DNA from 4 places in the Pantoea sp. F_5 genome. Region 1 is predicted to be linked to each of the others. Evidence: predicted binding sites of a transcription regulator. Region 1 holds the regulator's gene; each other region holds the start of a gene.
What was found. Region 1 encodes PurR, which represses purine synthesis genes. Its sites were predicted from a motif close to CANGCAAACGTTTGCNTG; they were not measured.
Positions count from the first base shown of each region.

Region 2: guaD (guanine deaminase) is a predicted target of PurR. The motif match lies at 3,726-3,743, and genes of this name have one in related genera.
Region 3: pyrC (dihydroorotase) is a predicted target of PurR. The motif match lies at 1,025-1,042, and genes of this name have one in related genera.
Region 4: F3I44_RS12715 (nucleoside-specific channel-forming protein Tsx) is a predicted target of PurR. The motif match lies at 1,791-1,808, and genes of this name have one in related genera.

Region 1 is NZ_VWUO01000002.1:453,703-458,879, forward strand. It holds gene cfa (cyclopropane fatty acyl phospholipid synthase) at 1-1,065, opposite strand, end outside; gene punC (purine nucleoside transporter PunC) at 1,376-2,578, opposite strand; gene punR (DNA-binding transcriptional activator PunR) at 2,686-3,591, shown strand; gene purR (HTH-type transcriptional repressor PurR) at 3,588-4,613, opposite strand; gene F3I44_RS04655 (YnhF family membrane protein) at 4,895-4,984, shown strand; gene F3I44_RS04660 (C40 family peptidase) at 5,031-5,177, opposite strand, start outside.
Region 2 is NZ_VWUO01000004.1:133,909-139,085, forward strand. It holds gene xdhB (xanthine dehydrogenase molybdopterin binding subunit) at 1-786, opposite strand, end outside; gene xdhA (xanthine dehydrogenase small subunit) at 776-2,218, opposite strand; gene guaD (guanine deaminase) at 2,215-3,543, opposite strand; gene ydfG (bifunctional NADP-dependent 3-hydroxy acid dehydrogenase/3-hydroxypropionate dehydrogenase YdfG) at 3,947-4,693, shown strand; gene F3I44_RS07280 (YnfA family protein) at 4,725-5,051, opposite strand.
Region 3 is NZ_VWUO01000002.1:121,931-127,107, reverse strand. It holds gene grxB (glutaredoxin 2) at 1-292, shown strand, start outside; gene F3I44_RS03085 (lipoprotein) at 409-972, shown strand; gene pyrC (dihydroorotase) at 1,107-2,150, shown strand; gene dinI (DNA damage-inducible protein I) at 2,213-2,458, shown strand; gene F3I44_RS03070 (hypothetical protein) at 2,604-2,876, shown strand; gene bssS (biofilm formation regulator BssS) at 3,122-3,376, shown strand; gene solA (N-methyl-L-tryptophan oxidase) at 3,471-4,583, shown strand; gene F3I44_RS03055 (cytochrome b) at 4,879-5,177, shown strand, end outside.
Region 4 is NZ_VWUO01000008.1:133,913-139,089, forward strand. It holds gene F3I44_RS12705 (response regulator) at 1-411, shown strand, start outside; gene F3I44_RS12710 (HAMP domain-containing sensor histidine kinase) at 408-1,763, shown strand; gene F3I44_RS12715 (nucleoside-specific channel-forming protein Tsx) at 2,041-2,907, shown strand; gene yjdN (VOC family metalloprotein YjdN) at 3,031-3,468, opposite strand; gene F3I44_RS12725 (LysR family transcriptional regulator) at 3,542-4,438, opposite strand; gene F3I44_RS12730 (amidohydrolase) at 4,553-5,177, shown strand, end outside.

The sequences.
Region 1 (5,177 bases):
GGCACAGGCATTAAGGTAATAGGAGAACATCCGCTTGAAGCGTTCGCCATAGTTATCGGCCAGCTCCGGCCAGGCCTGCAAAAAGCGCTCATGCCAGGCCATCAGCGTTTTGTCGTAATCGGCCCCGAAGTTATGCCAGTCTTCCAGAATAAAATGCGGCTCGCTGGCATCCGCTACGTGACGCACCGAAGGCAGGCAGCCGTTAGGGAAGATATATTTGTCAATCCAGGGATCGACACTCATATCGGTTTTAATCGCGCCAATGGTGTGAAGAAGGAAAATACCGTCAGGTTTTAAATTACGATCGACCACATCAAAATAGGTGGCGTAATTCTTCGGCCCGACATGCTCGAACATGCCTACTGAAACGATGCGATCAAACTGCTCATTCAGATCGCGATAATCCTGCAACAGAATCGTGACATCTAATCCGCTACAGCGCTGCTGCGCCAGTTTCTGTTGTTCGGCGGAAATCGTCACGCCATGCACTTTGACGCCGTAATGACGTGCGGCAAATTCCGCGAGTCCGCCCCAGCCACAGCCGATATCCAACAGCGACATTCCGGGTTCCAGCGCTAATTTACGGCAAATCATATCCAGCTTGGCTTCCTGCGCTGTTGCCAGGGTCGTGGCCTCTTTCCAGTAGCCACAGGAATATTGCATATAGGGGTCAAGCATCCGTGAAAAGAGATCGTTACCCAGGTCGTAATGCTCTTTACCGACAATCCAGGCCCGCTTTTTCGACTGCAGATTGGTTAAGCGGGCAGCGGCGATGCGCAGCGTATCTTTAAAGTGATGCGGGAGTTGCTGATCGAGTTTATGTTTAAGCACCTGATGGAAGAAAATATCCAGCCGGTCGCACTCCCACCACCCATCCATATAGCTCTCGCCGAGCCCAAGCGATCCTTCCTGTAGAACACGCTTAAAAAAGCCGGGATGATTAATATGAATATCCCAGGGACGTGAACCATTAATTTCAATATCCGCTTTTTCCAGCATTTCGTGGACGATGCGATACCAATGGTTTTCTTCAGGACTCACTGCTTCTGCATAAGATGAACTCATAGCTTTTCCACCACCTGTCCAATCTGAACCTGAACAAAGAGTAGTCAATTTCGTCAGGCATTGAGAAACGGTACGGATGACTCCGCACAACGGTTGACTGTGTGATACAGAGGACTGCAATAGCCTGCAGCAGGTCGGTCAGGGTAAGAATAACGCGCGCAAATACCGTCCCGGCAACAGGGTACCAATCAGATTATTACGTTATTATATTGTTGATTTATTACAGATTTGTTGACCCGAATGAGTATATGCTCACGCGGGTCAATATTCAATGACTTATTGTTAGGAGGCTAACGAAAAAGTCAGTGTATCAGTGATTATCCTGGCAGGCAGGTTGCGGAGAGGCAACAACAGTTTGTGCGCTTGCGGTACGCTGCAGAGCGTAACCGAGTAGCGCCAGCAGAATCGTTACCGTCATTATCAGCGTAGTGGTAAACAGCGCCTGGGTTAATCCGGCAGAGACTGCCAGGCTTGCAGCAAAGCAGAGTCCGAGTTGTAAGGTGTTCTGCAATGCGGCTGCTTTACCGGTGGCGTGCGGGAAGGGCGTCAGCGCACTGGAAACCACAATCGGATAAATTGCGCCGTTAGCCAGCGCCATCCCACAGAACGGCACCATCAGGCTCACCAGCATGCTGTTGCCTGACAGTGCTACGGCAAACAGCGCCAGAATGCTCAGGCTGTAAATGCCCAGCAGCCACGGTAACAGCTGAGCGCCATGAAAGCGGTTGAGCATGGCGCGACAGCCGAATCCGCCAATCAAAAAGGCGAGCGTCTGGGGCACATAACTCAGGCCGATATCGGCGGGCGAAAGGCCCAGATCCGCCAGAATGAACGGCGAGCCGGTCAGCCAGGCAAAAAAACTGGCAGAACAGGCGGAGTAGATCAGCACGTTGCCGCTGTAGACCCGGGATTTCAACAGAGTGAGGAAGCCGGGCTGTGCTCCTTTTTCACGTGCTTCCGGGCGTACTGTGGGCAAACGCAGCGTGGTCAGAATCAACGCCACCGCAATCAGCGTCAGCACCAGGAAAATCGAACGCCAGTGGAAATGGCCGATCAGCCAGGCACCCAGCAACGGGGCCAGCGCCGGGGAGAGCGCAACCAGCGGCATAATCGTTGCAAAGACTTTGTTGGCGCGCGCGGCGGGGTAGCGATCCACTACCAGCGCCTGCCAGCTCACGGCCGCAGCACAGACGCCTATCGCCTGCACAAAGCGCAGCGTCAGCATCAGAGCAATATCATTCACCCACAACATGCCCGCACAGCCGACGCCAAACATGGCCAGTCCGGCCAGCAGTACGGGTTTACGGCCGATGCGATCGGAAAGCGGTCCCCAGAAGAGCTGACCTACGGCGAAGCCCGCCAGGAACAGACTCATACTGGCGCTGATCAGACCAGGCGAGGTGTTAAATGTTTGCTGCATCGCACCAAAGGCGGGCAGATACATGTCAGTGGCTAAAAAGCCGAGCATGCTCAGCAGGGCAAGATAGGGCATAAATCCTTTATTCGACAGCATCTCATTCTCATTTTTGCAGGATAAACGCGGCAGAGTGTAAAAGGTGCGTTTGCCGCTGTGAAACGGTAATATTTGCCGGTTGCTGTTAAAATTTTTGAAGGCAGATTATGTGGTCAGAATATGCATTAGAGGTCGTTGACGCGGTTGCCCGCGGAGGCAGCTTCAGCGCAGCCGCGCAGGAGCTGCATCGGGTACCTTCTGCCATCAGCTATACAGTGCGTCAGCTGGAGAACTGGCTGGCGGTGCCGCTGTTCGAACGCCAGCATCGTGAAGTGGTGCTGACGCCTGCAGGGGAGCATTTTGTCCGGGAAGGGCGCAGCGTCATCAAAAAAATGCTTGCCACACGGCGGCAGTGTCAGCAGCTGGCCAACGGCTGGCGCGGGCAGCTCAGCATTGCTGTTGACCGTATTGCCAAACCTCAGCGTACCCGACAGCTGGCCAAAGATTTCTATCGCCACTTCCCCGATATGGAACTGATCATCAGCTACGAAGTGTTTAACGGTGTCTGGGATGCACTGGCCGATGGCCGGGTGGAAGTCGCAATTGGTGCCACGCAGGCGATTCCGGTGGGGGGACGGTTTGCGTTTCGTGATATGGGTACGCTCAACTGGCGCTGCGTGGTCGCGCCCGATCATCCTCTGACGCAGGCGAGCAAGATAGATGACGACACGCTGCGTAGCTGGCCGTCCCTGGTACTGGAAGATACATCACGCGCACTACCGCGTCGAATGACATGGACGCTGGATAACCAGCGCAGGCTGGTGGTGCCGGAGTGGCAAACCGGACTGGAGTGCGTGCAGGCGGGCTTGTGCGTGGCGATGGTGCCGGGTCATCTGGCAAGGCCACTGCTCGACACTGGCGAGCTGGTGGAGCTGACGCTGCCGGTGGCATTTCCGGACAGTCCCTGTTGCGTTAGCTGGGCAGAGGATCGCGCATCACCGGCGACAGGCTGGTTGCTCAGCTATCTGGGTGATGCGCGAACGCTTAATCAGGAGTGGTTAAGCGAGGATTAGCGGCGATAGTCGCGGAACGGACCATCAGCTACTGAACGCCGCTCAATCAACGTCGGATGGACCTCAATCGTTTGTGACACTTCGCGCTTACTGGTAATGCGGTCGAGCAGCATATCCAGCGCCTTCTCACCCAACTGGGCTTTAGGCTGATGCACCGTGGTCAGGGCAGGGGCGAAATAGCGTGCGTTGCGCACATTATCATAACCGATAACCGAAATATCCTGCGGCACGCGCAGACCCATTTCGTCGGCGGCGCAAATGGCCCCCATCGCCATGATGTCGCCGCCGCAGAACACGGCGGTCGGGCGCTGCTTTTGCGACAGGATCTGCTGCATCGCCTGATAGCCCGACTCCGGCTCAAAGTCACCCTGCACAATCCACTCCGCGCGTGGCTGAATACCCGCTTCTTCCAGCGCCTTCAGGAAGCCGGCATGACGTCCGCCGCCGGTGTTACGCTCCATCTGACCGGGAATCGCACCAATATCACGGTGTCCACGTTCAATCAGATAGCGTCCCGCCAGATAGCCACCCTGGAAAGCATTATCCAGGACCGTGTCGGTGAAGTCTGCGCGCGATTCGCCCCAGTCCATCACCACCATCGGGATATTGCGGTTCTCTTCCAGCATCTGCAGCAGATCGTCCGGATACTCAGAGCACATCACCAGCAGGCCATCGACGCGCTTCTGCGCCATCATGCTGAGGTAGGCGCGCTGTTTTTGCAGGTCGTTATGCGCATTCCCCAGAATCAGCGTATAACCTTTATCAAAACAGTGATTTTCAACCGCCTCAATAATTTCAGCGAAATAGGGCGCTTCGCTGGACGTGGCAAGCAGACCCAGCGTCCTGGTGTGGTTTACTTTCAGGCTGCGCGCGACAGCGCTCGGCGAGTAGTGCAATTCTTTAATTGCCTGCCAGACCGCCTCGCGCGTCTCTTCAGCGACAAAGCGGGTTTTATTGATGACGTGCGAAACGGTGGTCGTTGAGACGCCAGCGCGTTTCGCCACATCTTTAATTGTTGCCATGAAAATCGGACTCCATTGCTTACCTAACTCTATGATAAGCGTAATGTTAAACGTTTGCGTCTTCTCAGGGAATTTTCCGCAAAAATACGGTTTTTCTGGCCGGTAAACAGGCTGCTGGCGGAGAAAAAACGCCTGAAAAGATGCGCAAACGGAATCAGGGTTGCGCGCGTTGCGCAACAAAGGCGGGATTCTAACAAGGCTGAACGGATAAAACGAGATTTTTACCAGGTCATGTGGGAAAATGCCATATCCCTACAAAGTGTGTGACTAAGGAGCAGGTAATGAGTACTGATTTGAAACTGGCTTTGATGACTACTGTCGGCTGTCTGCTGATGATTGTGGCCTTTAGTTTTACTGCCATTCTGCACTAATAAAAAAGCCGGGATTATCCCGGCTTTTTTCGAACTGTAGTGCTGATCAGCGAATGTTTTTCGGCGTCATCACACGACGCGCACCAATATAGTGGCGCTGCCAGTAGTCTTCCCCTAATGCACTGATCTGAATATCTTTGCCGGTACGTGGCGACTGAATAAACTTGCCATTGCCCAGGTAAACGCCGACGTG
Region 2 (5,177 bases), on a different contig from region 1:
GCAGGCAACCCCGGCCGCCTGCGTTTCTTTACCGCCAAAGCCGCCGCCCATCCGGCGCATATCGATGGTCACCTGATTCAGGCTGATGCCCATCACTTCCGCCACCAGCTTCTGCACTTCGGTGGGGTTCTGGGTTGAGGAGAAGACCTGCAACTGCTGATCTTCGCCAGGAATGACCATTGCCGTCTGGGTTTCCAGATAGAAATGCTCCTGGCCGCCGATATGGAACGATCCACTGACCCGATGCGGCGCGCGTGCCAGTGCCGCGTCAACGTCACCGCGCTGGTGAATGTGCGGTTCCTGCACAAAGCTGCCCTGCGCCAGCGCCTGCTCCACATCCAGCAGCGGTTCCAGCACGTCGTACTCAATCACCGCCGCGGCCGCGCCCAGACGCGCAGCGTCAGGGGATTCTGCCGCCACCGCAATCACGATCTGCCCCAGGTACTCTACTTTGTCATGCGCGAGCAGCGGATCGCCCGGCTCCAGCGGGCCAACATCATTAATGCCCGGCACATCCTGCCAGGTTAAGACGCTGACAACGCCAGGCACGGCATAACAGGGCTGCACATCTATGCGCAGGATGCGTGCATGCGCATGCTCACTCAGGCGCGGACAGAGATGCAGCAGACCCGGCAGTTCAGGCTTGTCGTCGATAAAACGCGCCTCGCCGGAGACATGTTTTTCCGCGCTTTCATGACGGTGACTGCGACCCACGCCGCTCTGTAAATCCGCGGCATACTGCGCCTTGATCACCTCTTCGTTGAGTTCAGGACGGTTATGAGACATAGCGGGAGACCTCAAGACAGGTTATTTCGCCATTATGGCGATGCCAGTAGCGGCGGAGCAGATTGCGTGCCACCTGAAGGCGGTAGTCACTGCTGGCGCGGAAATCAGAAAGCGGCTGGAAATCTTCAGCCAGCGCGGCGGCTGCTCGTGACACCGTCACGGCATTCAGCGGCTGACCGATCAGCGCCTGTTCACAGTGACGGGCGCGTTGCGGTGTGGCCGCCATGCCACCAAAAGCGATGCGGGCGGAACTGACAATGCCCTGTTCCATTTGCAGGTTAAAGGCAGCAAACACCGCCGAAATATCATCATCCAGCCGCTTCGAGACTTTCCATGCCACGAAATCAGGTGACACCGTCACTTTATTGATGCGAATGGCACGGATAAACTCCCCTTTTTCCAGCTGCGTCTGCCGGTAGCCGGTAAAGAACTGATCCAGCGGCAGGCTGCGCTGCTGCTCTCCGCGCTGCAGCAGCAAGCTGGCATTGAGGGCCAGCAGCACCGGCGAGGCATCCCCTATCGGAGAGGCGTTACCGATGTTGCCGCCGAGTGTCCCCTGTAAACGGATTTGCAGTGAAGCAAAGCGCTGCAGCATCTCACTGACGCCGGGAATGCGACTGGCGAGAAACTCGCTGACCTGCTGCAGCGATGCGCCTGCACCCAACAGAAAGTGATCGTCAAATTCGCTGCAGACTTTCAGTGCGGCAACCTGCTCCAGTGCAATCAGCAGTGGTATTTTTTTATGCTGCTGGGTGATCTGCAGGCTGAGATCGGTGCCACCCGCAAGCAGCTTCGCATCGGGATGCGCCAGATAGATTTCGGCCAGCTGTGACGGGGTTTTAGGCAGAAAGCAGCGGCGACCCTCATCGCCTATCTCCTGCATCTCGGGGGTGGCCAGCGCCGCCAGCCGCTGCACCGTGGCAGCAGCGCCATGATCAAACTGGTCAGTGATCGGCTGCGAGCAGAGCTGTTCGGCCGCAGCCATAATTGGCCGGTAGCCGGTGCAGCGACAGAGGTTGCCCGCCAGTGCGGTTTCCGCCTGATGCCGATCCCAGCCCGCCGCCTTTTTTTGCAGGCTGAACAGCGACATCACAAAGCCTGGCGTGCAGAACCCGCATTGCGATCCGTGGCAGTCGACCATCGCCTGTTGCGCCGGGTGCAGTGCGCGACCGTGACGCAGATCCTCAACCGTGATCAGCTGTTTGCCCTGTAACGCAGAGACCAGCGTCAGGCAGCTGTTAACCGTTTCATACTGCATCTCACCGCCGACAGCGTTACCCAGCGTGACGCTGCAGGCACCGCAGTCGCCGGAGGCGCAGCCCTCTTTAGTGCCAGGCCGATGCTGACGAGTGCGCAGGTAGTTGAGCACCGTGAGATTCGGGTCGAGCGCATCTTCGCTGACCAGCTGGTTATTTAACAGAAACTGAATCATGCGGCTTGCTCCTGTGCATCGCGCTGCCAGACCGGACGACCACCGACCCAGGTCTGGGCAATGTTGCGGTCGTCGCCCAGCGTCATTAAGACAAACAGTTTTTCCCAGATATCTTTGCTGTTGCCGATGCGAAGTTGCTGAAGCGCAGAGACCGCCGGATCGAGCACCACAAAGTCCGCCTCTTTACCGACGCTGAAATTCCCGATCGCATGGTCGAGATCCAGCGCATGCGCCCCGCCCAGCGTGGCATGATAAAAGGCTTCAGCGGCGCTGAGCCGGTAGTGCTGTAGCTGGCCCACTTTGTAGGCTTCGCCCAGGGTCTGCAGCATATTAAAGGTGGTGCCTGCGCCAACATCGGTGCCAATCCCCACTTTTACGCCCTGCTGCCAGCTGCGTTTGATGTTAAACAGGCCGCTGCCCAGGAACAGGTTTGAGGTAGGACAGAAGGCAATGGAGGAATCGGTATCGTGCAGACACTGCCATTCCTGCTCTTCCAGATGCAGACAGTGCGCAAAGACGCTGCGGCGACCGGTCAGCTGATGATGATGATAAACATCCAGATAACCCTCGCGCTCCGGGAACAGTTCTTTCACCCAGGCAACCTCCTGCGGGTTTTCGCTGAGATGGGTGTGCAGCCAGGTATCCGGGAATGCCTGACGCAGCTGCTGCACTTTCTCCAGCAGCTGCGGGGATGAGGTCGGCGCAAAGCGCGGCGTCAGGGCATAATTCAGCCGTCCACGCTTGTGCCAGCGTTCAATCAGCGCTCGCGTCTGCTGATAGCTCTGTTCAGGGGTTTCGATGAGATTGTCGGGCGCATTACGATCCATCATCACTTTGCCGGCAATCAGCCGCATGTTCAGGGCTTCAGCCGCGCTGAACAGCGCCTCCACCGATTGCGGATGCACGGTGCCAAACACCAGCGCGCTGGTGGTGCCGTTGGAGAGCAGCTGATGCAGGAAAAAGGCGGACATCTTTGCGGCGTGATCCGGGCAGTGATACTGCGCTTCGACCGGGAAGGTGTAATGATTCAGCCACTCCAGCAACTGTTCGCCAAAGGCACCAATCATTTCCGTCTGCGGATAGTGAATATGGGTATCGACAAAGCCCGGCACGATCAATTTGCCGCGCAGATCGATAACAGGCTGTCCCGCCAGCTTCGCCTCGCTGTTCTCCCAGCTATCCAGCCCAATTACGTGTCCGTCGCGCAGCAGCAGCAGGCCATCCTCCAGGTAGCGAGCCTTTCCGGTCAGGTCATCGGGATGATCCACCACGCCAGTGAAGTCAAAAAAGCTGGCGCGTATCGCCGTATCGGTTGCTGATAGCATGGTATGTCCTTTCTGAAAGCGCGATTAATTATCTGCAGATGATTCTCTGTTAATAACCCTGCAACCTGCATGCCAGATCTGAAATACAAAAAAAGCGCTTAAATATCAGTATATTAATGACATAAAGTGAGCGTTGCGCAACAAAGGTGGCCTTTGATAGCGTCGCAACCGTTTGCGGAGCCGATGCAAACGGTTGCGATTCGATATCGCGCAGATAGGTTAACCTGAGTATGGCCTGCCACCCGATAATCCGCCCTTTTACGGTGCAGGCTGCCCTGAAAAGGCGCAGCGGGATACCCGTTAAAATACGTTTACAGGCCAGGCTACTTTTCCACGCGCAGAAGCAGAAATGAAATGCTATGGTGAAGCCATCGACTCTGAAAATGGCATAAGGAACAGTGAGATGATTATTTTTGTCACCGGCGCGACTGCCGGTTTTGGTGAAAGCATCACCCGCCGCTTTATTAAGAACGGTCACAAAGTAATTGCCACCGGACGACGCGCTGAACGTCTGAAAGCGCTGAAGGATGAGCTGGGCGACAATCTTTATACCGTACAGCTGGATGTGCGTAACCGTGCCGCTATTGAAGAGGCGGTGGCGCAGTTACCGGCGGAATGGCGCAATATCGACGTGCTGGTCAATAACGCCGGTCTGGCGCTGGGCATTGAGCCTGCGCACAAAGCTAACGTTGAAGACTGGGAAAATATGATCGACACCAACACCAAGGGGCTGGTCTATATGACCCGCGCCCTGCTGCCACAGATGGTGGAGCGGGATGTGGGTCATATCATCAATATCGGTTCCATTGCCGGCAGTTGGCCGTATGCCGGGGGCAACGTTTACGGAGCGACCAAAGCCTTTGTGCGTCAGTTCAGCCTGAACCTGCGTACCGATCTGCACGGCACCGCGCTACGTGTTACCGACATTGAGCCGGGTCTGGTTGGCGGCACCGAGTTTTCTAACGTGCGCTTTAAAGGCGATGATGACAAAGCCGGTCAGGTCTATGAAGGTGCTACTGCTCTGACGCCGGAAGATGTGACAGAAGCGGTCTGGTGGGTCGCCACGTTGCCTGAGCATGTCAATATCAATAGCCTGGAGATGATGCCGGTCAGCCAGACGCTGGCGGGTCTTAAAGTGCATAAGCCGTAAGCCTCTGCCGCGCCAGCCATTATGGCTGGCGTTAACCGCGTCCCCAGCCCATGACGATGATCAGCATGCCGCTTAAGGCAATCAATGCCCCGCTCCAGTCCCACGCACTTAACTTCACACCATCCACCACCCGTAACCAGAGCAGTGCGGTGAGCACGTAGACGCCACCGTAGGCGGCATACACCCGTCCGCTGGCAGCCGGATGCAGCGTCAGCAGCCAGACAAACAGCGCCAGACTGGCGACTGCAGGCAGTAACAGCCACGTCGATCCCCCTTTCTTCAGCCACAACCACGGCAGAAAGCAGCCGGTAATCTCCGCCAGCGCGGTTATAAAAAACAGCAAGGCGGTCTTAATCAGCACGCTTACCTCTCCTGAACATAAACAAACGACTCACCGCTGGTGAGCAAAGAAACGGCGATGATATACTATGAGTACTCGCTGCAACAGCCGTCCCGGATGGCGATGTTTGCGTTAACTAAAGGA
Region 3 (5,177 bases), 330 kb from region 1:
TGACTATTTCCGCAGCAAAAAACAGGCGAGTATCGGTGATTTTGAGACGCTGAAAAGCCACTCGGCCGGGCTGATTAAGAATGTAAGTGAGGATCTGCGCAAACTGGACAAATTAATCGTTCAGCCCAATGCGGTAAACGGCGAGCTATCGCAAGATGATTTTAATCTCTTCCCGCTACTCCGCTCTCTGACGCTGGTCGCCGGAATCGACTGGCCGAGCCGGGTCGCGGACTACCGCGATAACATGGCGAAACAGACTCAGGTTAATCTGCTCTCTTCGATAGCGCATTAGTCCCGCCCCAGATGAGAGACGCTGCGGCGTTTCTCATCCCTTTCCTGATGACACCCGCCACGCATTCAGGCAGGCTATGGCCTGTTTACTGGCTCTGATATTCAGGATAAAGATCGATGAAAAAGGCTTTTTTCGGGCTGACTGCCCTGTTGATGGCGCTGCTGGTTAGCGGATGTAATCAACTGACGCAATACACCATCAGCGAACAGGAAGTAAACCAGGCGCTGCAGAAGCACAATAACTACGAGAAAGATATTGGCGTTTCCGGGCTGGTTAACGCACACATCGTGCTGAACAACCTGACCAGTCAGATTGGTCGCGAAGAACCGGGTAAAGTGACGCTCTCCGGTAATGCAAAAATCAACGTTACCTCACTGTTTGGCCCGCAGCAGGCCGATATGCAGCTGAAAATGCGTGCTCAGCCGGTTTATGATCAGCAGCAGGGCGCAATTTATCTGCGCGATCTGGAGATTGTAGACGCCCAGGTGGCCCCGGAAAAAATGGCATCCATCATGAAGACACTGACGCCTTATCTGAATCAGTCGCTGAAAAGTTATTTTGATCAAAAACCCGCCTATGTGCTCAGCGCAGACCGCAGCAAAGGCGAGTCGCTGGCGAAGAAATTTGCCAAAGGACTGGAAGTGAAGCCTGGCGAACTGGTCATTCCCTTTACGCAGTAATCCCGATTTCCGCGCCATCCGGCGCGGATTTTCTCTGGCGGCATAAAAAGCAGGTGCAAACGGTTGCCTGAATCCCTATGCTTAGACCCCGGCCAAAACATGCCTTTTGTTTCCTTTCTGCCGGAGCTTCACAGATGACAGCACAACCTCAGCAACTTACCCTGCGTCGCCCTGACGACTGGCATATTCATCTGCGTGATGATGAGATGCTCAAAACGGTCCTGCCCTATACCAGCGCGGTGAATGGTCGTGCCATTGTGATGCCAAACCTGGTGCCCCCGGTAACCAGCGTGGCGGCCGGTGAAGCGTACCGCGATCGCATTCTGGCGGCGCTACCCGCCGATCACGCCTTTACGCCGCTGATGACCTGCTACCTGACCGACTCGCTGGATCCTGATGAGCTTGAGCGCGGTTTCACCGCCGGTCTGTTCACCGCGGCGAAGCTCTATCCGGCGCACGCCACCACCAACTCCAGCCATGGCGTGACCAACATCGCGTCCATTGCTCGCGTGCTGGATCGGATGCAAAAGATCGGTATGCCACTGTTGATCCATGGTGAAGTCACTGATGCGCATATCGACATTTTTGACCGTGAAGCCCGCTTTATTGAAACCGTGATGGTGCCGCTACGCAGCCAGTTTCCGGCACTGAAAGTGGTGATGGAGCACATTACGACGCAGGATGCCGCTCAATATGTTGCCGATGCCGGTGAAACACTGGGCGCAACTATTACCCCGCAGCATCTGATGTTTAACCGCAACCACATGCTGGTGGGCGGTATTCGCCCGCACCTCTACTGTCTGCCAATCCTTAAGCGCAACGTGCATCAGGAAGCGCTGCGTAAAGTGGTGGCAAGCGGGAATCCACGCTTCTTCCTTGGCACCGACACCGCGCCGCATCTGCGTCATCTCAAAGAGTCCAGCTGCGGCTGTGCGGGCGTATTTAATGCACCGACGTCGTTGCCCGCCTACGCCACCGTTTTTGAAGAGCTGAACGCGCTGGAACATTTTGAAGCATTCTGTTCTGAAAATGGCCCGCGTTTTTACGGCCTGCCGCTGAATGAGGGGACGATCACGCTGGTGCGTGAGCCGTGGCAGGTGCCAGAGTCAATTGCACTCGGCAGCCACTCACTGGTGCCGTTCCTGGCCGGTGAAACGCTGAACTGGCGCATTGCATAATTTTACTTGCCTCCGGCTCAATGATACTGTAAATATATACAGTATCTTAATCGGAGGCTATTATGCGCGTTGAAATTACCGTATCCAATACCCGACCTCTTCCTGCTGGCGCGATTGAAGCGTTAAGCGATGAATTATCGCGCCGCATCGACGAACAGTTCCCTGACTCGACCAATCACGTCAAGGTACGTTACGCCAGTGCCAACAATCTCAGCGTGCTGGGCGGTGGAAAAGAGACGCGCGACCAGATCAGCGAAATCCTGCAGCAGACGTGGGAAAGCGCTGACGACTGGTTCATTACTGATTAACCGCCACTGTGCTTTTTTTCCGGGTGTCGCCACCCGGTTTTTTTATCTTTTCTCCCCTCTCGCACTTCTCCCTCTCTGCATCTAGACTCTTAATGATCAATGCCCTATCCTTGCGCTCGTCACGCATAACAGGAGGTGCGACACCATGACTACTGATAAACCGGAAGAGGCGATGACCTTTGGTGAGTTGTTAGCACTGATTGGTGATCAAAAGCGTCGTTTAACGGTGCTGGAAAATGCCTTTTCCAGTCTGATTTTCTGTCTTGACGATCGTGCCAGTCAGTTGCTGGTGCACAATCTGTCGCTGGAAGCCCAAAATCAAAATCATGATGAGCAGCTTCAGCAGCACTTTGCCCGTCTTGCAGAAACACTGCAAAAACGTGGCGGTGGCATTGTGCCGGAAACCCCGACACTTTAAGTTCGCTCACGCGGCTTAACCCGCTTTTACATGCCCATTGAACAGTGATAAAAATGCCTGCCCGCCAGGCATTTTATTTTTCAACGTCCTCCTTTCAAACACAAATATTCTGTGAGAAGCTGGTTCACGGCATTTTTTAAACAGTGATACCCACTTTTACTGTTATAATTGTCTCGCTATCGCAATAAAAAAGCCGCATTGAACCTCATCATGCACTTCGTTTAACGAGTAATAAGGAGGTTATAATGGACAGAAGAAAAGACGTTATCCAGACCCATCCGCTGGTGGGCTGGGACATCAGTACCGTTGATAGCTATGATGCCATGATGATCCGCCTGCACTCGCTGTCGTCGCAGGATCAAAAAGAAGAAGAAGCGGATGTTGGCCCAACCTACTGGCTGACAACGGATGTGGCAAGGCAGTTTATCTCGATCCTCGAAGCGGGCATCGCCAAGATAGAATCAGCTGAGCAACCAGAACGACTTCTTAATAAGCATTAATATCTGCCGCATCAAAGAGGCGCCCTCAGGGGTGCCTTTTTCGTTTCTGTTTCTGGTATGCTTTTGATTATCTGACTCTTAGAGTGTCGTTATCATGATTTATGATCTTATCGTCGTCGGCAGCGGTTCAGTGGGCGCGGCGGCTGGCTACTATGCTACCCAGGCAGGTTTATCGGTATTAATGATCGACAGCGGTCATCCTCCTCACAATCAGGGAACGCATCATGGTGAGAGCCGGCTGATTCGTCACGCCTATGGTGAAGGCGAACATTATGTTCCGCTGGTTCTGCGGGCGCAGACGCTGTGGGATGAGCTGGAACAGCGCGCCAGTGAGCGCATCATGCATCGCAGTGGCGTACTTAACCTTGCTCCTGAGCACTCCCCCTTTATCCGGAACGTTATCGACAGCGCGACCCGCTGGCAGCTCAATATCGAGGTGATGCAGCCTGATGAAGTACGTAAGCGCTGGCCGCAAATCAACGTGCCAGAGGGTTATCTGGGCATCTTTGAGCCGCAGTCCGGCTTTCTGAAATGTGAACAGGCGGTTCGCAGCTGGATCCAGCTGGCGGAACAGGCGGGCTGTGCGCAACTATTTAACTGCCCGGTCTCAGAGATTGGTCGTGATGGTGACCTGCAACAGGTCACTACCCTGGATGGCATCTATCGGGGCCGCAAAATGCTGATAAGCGCGGGCACCTGGGTCGGCAAATTAATTCCTGGCCTGCCGGTCGCCCCTACCCGCAAGGTATTTGCCTGGTATCAGGCAGATGGCCGCTACAGCGAGAATAATAAGTTCCCCGGCTTTACGGTTGAGATGGCAGATGGCAGCCAGTTTTACGGCTTCCCGGCGGATAACAACGCACTGAAGGTCGGTCGCCATGATGGCGGTCAGCTGATGCAGCAGCCTGAAGATCGTAAACCTTTTGGCGCAGTAGCGGCGGACGGCAGTGAGGCCTTTGGTTTTCTCCGACAGTTTTTACCTGGCGTCGGCGTCTGTCTGCATGGCGAAGCCTGCAGCTACGATTTCAGCCCGGACGAAGATTTTATTATCGATACCCTGCCGGGTGAACCTGACCGCCTGTTAATCACCGGACTCAGCGGACATGGGTTTAAATTTGCCAGCGTCTTAGGCGAGCTTGCTGCGGAATTCGCACAGCAAAAACCGTTCTCCTTTGATTTGTCCCCCTTCCGCCTCTCGCGTTTCTGACTCTGGTAACGGGTGGCATCAGTGTGATGCCACCCTGCTGACATAATCTGACGAAAACTGATTTTTCCTGACATAATGAGTGTCTTTATTTCGCCCATAGTGTTAATTGCCGCCATTTAACGTTGACAACTTTCCCGCCAGAAATATCTCATTCAGTAATATTGGTCATTTCGCCATAGTTTTATTCAACCTTTTCATCCCGGAAATTAAAATTTATAGAAGCGTAAGGACGATTGCTTTTATATTTCATAATGTGGATGCTTATTTCAGATTATGTCACCATGAAATCCACATTATGTTATTACGTAATACACCTCATCAGTTTGGACTGGTTGCTGTGCTATTGCACTGGTCAATGGCGCTGGCGATTTATGCCATGTTTGCGCTGGGACTCTGGATGGTTGGCCTGGGCTACTATGACAGTTGGTATCACGACGCGCCGGAAATCCATAAAAGTATTGGCGTCATTCTGATGCTGACGCTGATTATTCGCCTGCTGTGGCGCGTTATTTCACCGCCGCCAAAGCCGCTGAGCAGCTATTCCCCGCTGGTGCGCCTCAGTTCAGTCGTGGCGCACCTGCTCCTTTATACCCT
Region 4 (5,177 bases), on a different contig from region 1:
GTCGCGCAGCGGATACAGGGACTCGATAGCGGTGCGGACGACTACCTGCTTAAACCGTTCGATCTCCAGGAAGTGATGGCCCGGATGCGCGCCATTACGCGACGCAGCCACGGTGCAGCAGACTCGGTGCTGGGCAGCGGCGATGTCCAACTGGATATGATGACCCGCGAGGTGCTCTACAAAGGCCAGCGCGAGCAGCTGACGGCACGGGAATATGCCCTGCTCTACGCGCTGCTGGAGCGGCCGGGTGCTATTCTGTCGCGTGAGCAGCTGGAAAACCGTATCTACGGCTGGGGCGATGAAGTCAGCAGCAACGCGGTCGATGTGCTGATCCACGGGATGCGGCGTAAGCTGGACAACGACGTGATCCGTAACGTGCGCGGACTGGGCTGGCGGGTTCCGGCAATATGAAACCTTTCACCTTTATGCGCTCACTGCGCAACAAACTTCTCTCTACCCTGCTGATTATTCATCTGCTGATGATCGGCGGCGTCACCTGGTATTTTTTCAGCTGCTACGGCGATATGGTCGGCACAATGAAGGACGATCAGCTGGCAAAAATCGCTGATGCCTGGTCCACCAATAAACAGATGCCCGCCCTGATGCCAATGCTTATCGCGCCGGACAAGGCAAAGAGCGCCTTTGTGGTTCAGCTCTGGGACGATCAGGGCCAGTTGCGGGCCAGCTCATGGCCGGAGTTGCAGGCCCCGCTGCAAAATCAGCGCGGGTATCACGATGTGCATGTGGGACAGTGCGACGACTGCGAATGGCGTATTTTTACCCGGCCCGGCATGCCCGGCAGCGAGATTAAAACCATCCAGGTCATGCACAACCTCAGCTACATGAAAGCCTCGATGGTGAAGCGGGCGCTGTCGGCGATCATTCCGATGATCCTGATGATGCCGCTGTCGCTGCTGGTGATCTGGCTGGTGGTGCGTAAGATCACGCGCGATCTGCAGGTCGCTTCACGGCAGATTGCGGCGCAGGAAACCCATCATCCACATAATGTCTCACCGGAGGGCTTACCGGATGAGATTCTGCCGCTGGTAGCCGCTTACAACTCGCTGCTGAGTAAGCTACGTGACGCCTGGTCGTCGCAGCGTCAGTTCCTGGAAGATGCTGCCCATGAGCTGCGTACACCAGTAACAGCGGTGACGTTACAACTGGAAAATTTGCGTCAGCACATCCAGCCCGGCGAAGCGAGCCGTCAGTTCAGCCAGCTGGAAGCGGGCGTCACGCGTACCCGGCACCTGGTCACACAGTTACTCAATGTCTCACGCCAGGATGACCAGAGCGTGGTGGCCAGTGTGGAGCATATTGAGCTGGAAGATCTGCTGAAAGAGAGCATTGAGCAGCTGATGGTGGTGGCGGACAAACGCGGCATTGATATCGGCTTTAATGGCTCAACGCAGTACCGTCTGCAGGCCAGCCGTTCCGAATTGCGCAGCCTGTTCGATAACCTGATCGGTAACGCTATGTTGCACACGCCGGAAGGCAGCCTGGTCGATGTGCTACTGCATCGGGTCGCGGGCAAAACGGTGGTCGATATTGTCGATAATGGACCGGGCATGCCGGAATCCTTTATCGAACGCGCGTTCGACCGTTTTACCCGTTCGCCTGATGTCAAAGCCCAGGGCAGCGGGCTGGGACTTTCCATTGTGCGTAACGTCGCACAGAAACATCAGATTCACGTCGCCCTTTCCAACTGCCTGACGCCACAGGGGGCTGTTTGTGGTTTGCAGGTTCGCGTCACCCTTCCCTGATCCCGCCTGTTTGATCACGAACCAGACAACGTAAACGGTTGCCTGGTTCCGTTCGATCCCGGTCATTATTGTGAAGCGCATCACATTTTAGCTGAATTGTAATGCAACACTTTTTGACAAACGTGAGCAAAATCTATTTTCTATCGATCTGTTACAGGCACGCTACGCGGGCTGAAGAACTGGCTGTTTTTTGCTGAATACCTCACTCCCCTCCAGGGACCGACTTCTCTCTGACTGCGTCTGCTGTGCGGCGGTCAAAAGCATGTGGCTGATGATAATGAAATTTAAAACGTTGATAGCAGGTGCCGTGCTGGCATGTTCATTGAGTGGTGCTGCGCAGGCTGCTGAAAGCGATCCGCAGTACCTCTCCGACTGGTGGCATCAGAGCGTTAACGTGGTAGGCAGCTACCACACGCGTTTCGGACCGCAGTTTAACAACGACGTTTATCTGGAATATGAAGCGTTTGCGAAGAAAGAGTGGTTCGATTTCTATGGCTATCTGGACGTGCCTAACTTCTTCGGCGTGGGCAACAGCAATGCCAACGGCGTGTTCGACCACGGTTCACCGATGTTTATGGAGATTGAACCGCGCTTCTCTATCGACAAACTGACCGGCACCAGCCTGGCTTTTGGTCCGTTCAAGGAGTGGTATTTCGCCAATAACTATATCTACGATATGGGCCGCAACAGCGACAACCGTCAGAATACCTGGTATATGGGTCTGGGCACCGATATCGATACGCATAGCGATGTCGGCCTGTCGCTGAACGTCTATGCCAAATATCAGTGGGAAAACTATGGCGCGGCGAACGAAAACAGCTGGGATGGCTATCGCTTCAAGGTGAAATACTTCGTGCCTATCACCCAGCTGTGGGGCGGTAATCTGGGCTATGTGGGCTTCACCAACTTCGACTGGGGTTCTGACCTCAACGAGAAAGGCGGTTCATCACGTACCAGCAACTCCATCGCCTCCAGCCACATTCTGTCACTGGGTTACGATCACTGGCATATTTCTGCGGTGGCGCGTTACTTCCACAACGGCGGACAGTGGGCAGATGGTCAGGAGCTGAACTTCGGCAAAGGACCATTTGAAGTGAAATCGACTGGCTGGGGTTACTACCTGGTGGCGGGTTATAACTTCTGATAATGATAACGGGCGGCTGAAAAAAGCGCCCGTTGCGCAGGAAAACTGGCCTGGGGCGTTAATTCCTCCAGGCCAGCTTTTGAGAGGCAGGTTTAACAACTCAGTCCTGCATCTTACCTTCGGTTATTCCTGTGGCTTCTCAACGTTGATGCGCCATGGAATGTTGAACTTATCAATGAACATCGCGAATCCGTTCGACCAGAATGTCTCCTGCCACTCCGTTGTCACCTTGCCGCCTGCCGACAATTTCTCAAACCAGGCTTTGCCCTCTTCAACATCATTGGTAGAAAGACTGACCGCGTAACCGGCATGTTCAGACGCGGGCGGCTTCTCAGTGTTGCCGTCGCTCAGCATCAGCTCACCGTCACCGATACGCAGCTGGGCATGCATGATCTTTTCTGGCGGCTGCGGCGCTGCGGACTGATCGCCGACCTGCTCACCCTGATCCGGCATGTCACCAAATTTCATTTTGGAGAGCAGCTCTCCCCCGGTCGCCTGCAGGTAAAAGTCGATAGCCTCTTCACAACGGCCATAGAGAAACAGATAAGGACTGACTTGCATCGTAACCTCTATTTGTCGGGTGGATTTTTTACAGTACCTCTACAGTGTAGACGATCGGCTTTACTCACTGATTTTAATGACAATAACGCCGAAAGAGTTGCGCCATATAACTGCTCATCGGCGTCAACGCGGTGTCTTTGCGCTGGATCAGGTAGAAGATCGCTTTCGGCAGAGGCTCGTCGAGCGTCAGCGCCACCAGCGACCGCCCCAGAATGGGATCGTCAATCACGTCGACCGACAGAATGCTGATGAAATCGCTTTGCGCCACCAGGCTGGTGCAGGCCATAAAGGTTTCACAGGTCACCACGATTTTGGGTGCCATGCCGCGCTCGCCAAACAAATCGTGCAGCAGGCGATAGTAACTCCCTTTCGGCGTTGGCATCGTCCAGTCCGCCTGCTGTAACGCCGCCAGAGAACGGGCCTTTTCCAGCGGGTGGCCTTTACGCACCACCACTTTATACTCGCGCTCCATTACCCTTTCATACATCAGCTCCTGATCGAGATGGCTCTGATCGTAGGTGTTGATGGTGAAATCGAGCGCCCCCTGACGCAGTTCATGCACCATCGACACCAGCTGGCCTTCAACGATGCGTACCTTAACCAGCGGGTATTCGCGATGAAACTGGTTTATCACCTGCGGCATGATGGTGCGCGCCACGCTGCCACCCACGCCGATGTTCACCTGACCGCCACCCAGCCCCAGTCGCTGCTGGATATCCTCTTCTGCAACCCGCAGCTCAGCCAGCACCAGGCTGGCATGGCGAAAAAAGTTATCACCGATATCGGTCAGTACCACGCCCTGCTGGCGGCGGATAAACAGCTTTGCTCCCAGCTCTCGCTCCAGTTCCTGAATCGCTTTGGTTAACGCCGGTTGCGACAGCCCGGAAAGACGGCTTGCCGCCCGGATACTGCCCTGTCGCGCCACGTCAGTGAAGGCACGCAGCTGATGAAGTTTGAGATTGGCAGACATAGTTTTGCGATAACCGTTGTTTATCAGTCACAAGATATTCGCATCTTATGCCGCCCAGTACCATTGTGTAGATTCGACGCAGTGCATAAAAAATCAACAATGAGGAGAGAGCCGATGAAATCCCTTTCAGACCGCATCAGCGCCCTGCTGCCACAGCTGCAACAGTGGCGTCGCGACTTCCATCACTACGCCGAATCGGGCTGGCTGGAGTTCCGCACCGCGACGTTAGTCGCAGAAGAACTGCATAAGCTCGGTTATCAACTGAAGCTGGGCCGTGAGGTCGTCGATGCCGATGCGCGGATGGGCTTGCCCGACGAAGCCATACTGAAGCAGCAGGAGGCACGTGCGTTGCAACAGGGCGCGCTGCCGCAGTGGATCAGTCACTTCTCCGGTGGATTCTGCGGCATCGTGGCGACGCTTGAGACCGGCCGTCCCGGTCCGGTGATGGGCTTCCGGGTCGATATGGATGCACTGGATCTCAATGAAAGCCAGGCAGCCGATCATCTGCCGCAGCGCGAAGGGTTTGTCTCCTGTAACGCCGGGATGATGCACGCCTGCGGCCACGATGGTCATACCACCATTGGGCTGGGCCTCGCCTCAGTGCTGATGGCGATGAAAGATCAGCTCAGCGGCACGATTAAACTGATCTTCCAGCCCGCCGAAGAGGGCGTGCGCGGCGCAAAAGCGATGGTCGCCGCGGGCGTGGTCGATGACGTTGAGCGCTTCACCGCGATTCACA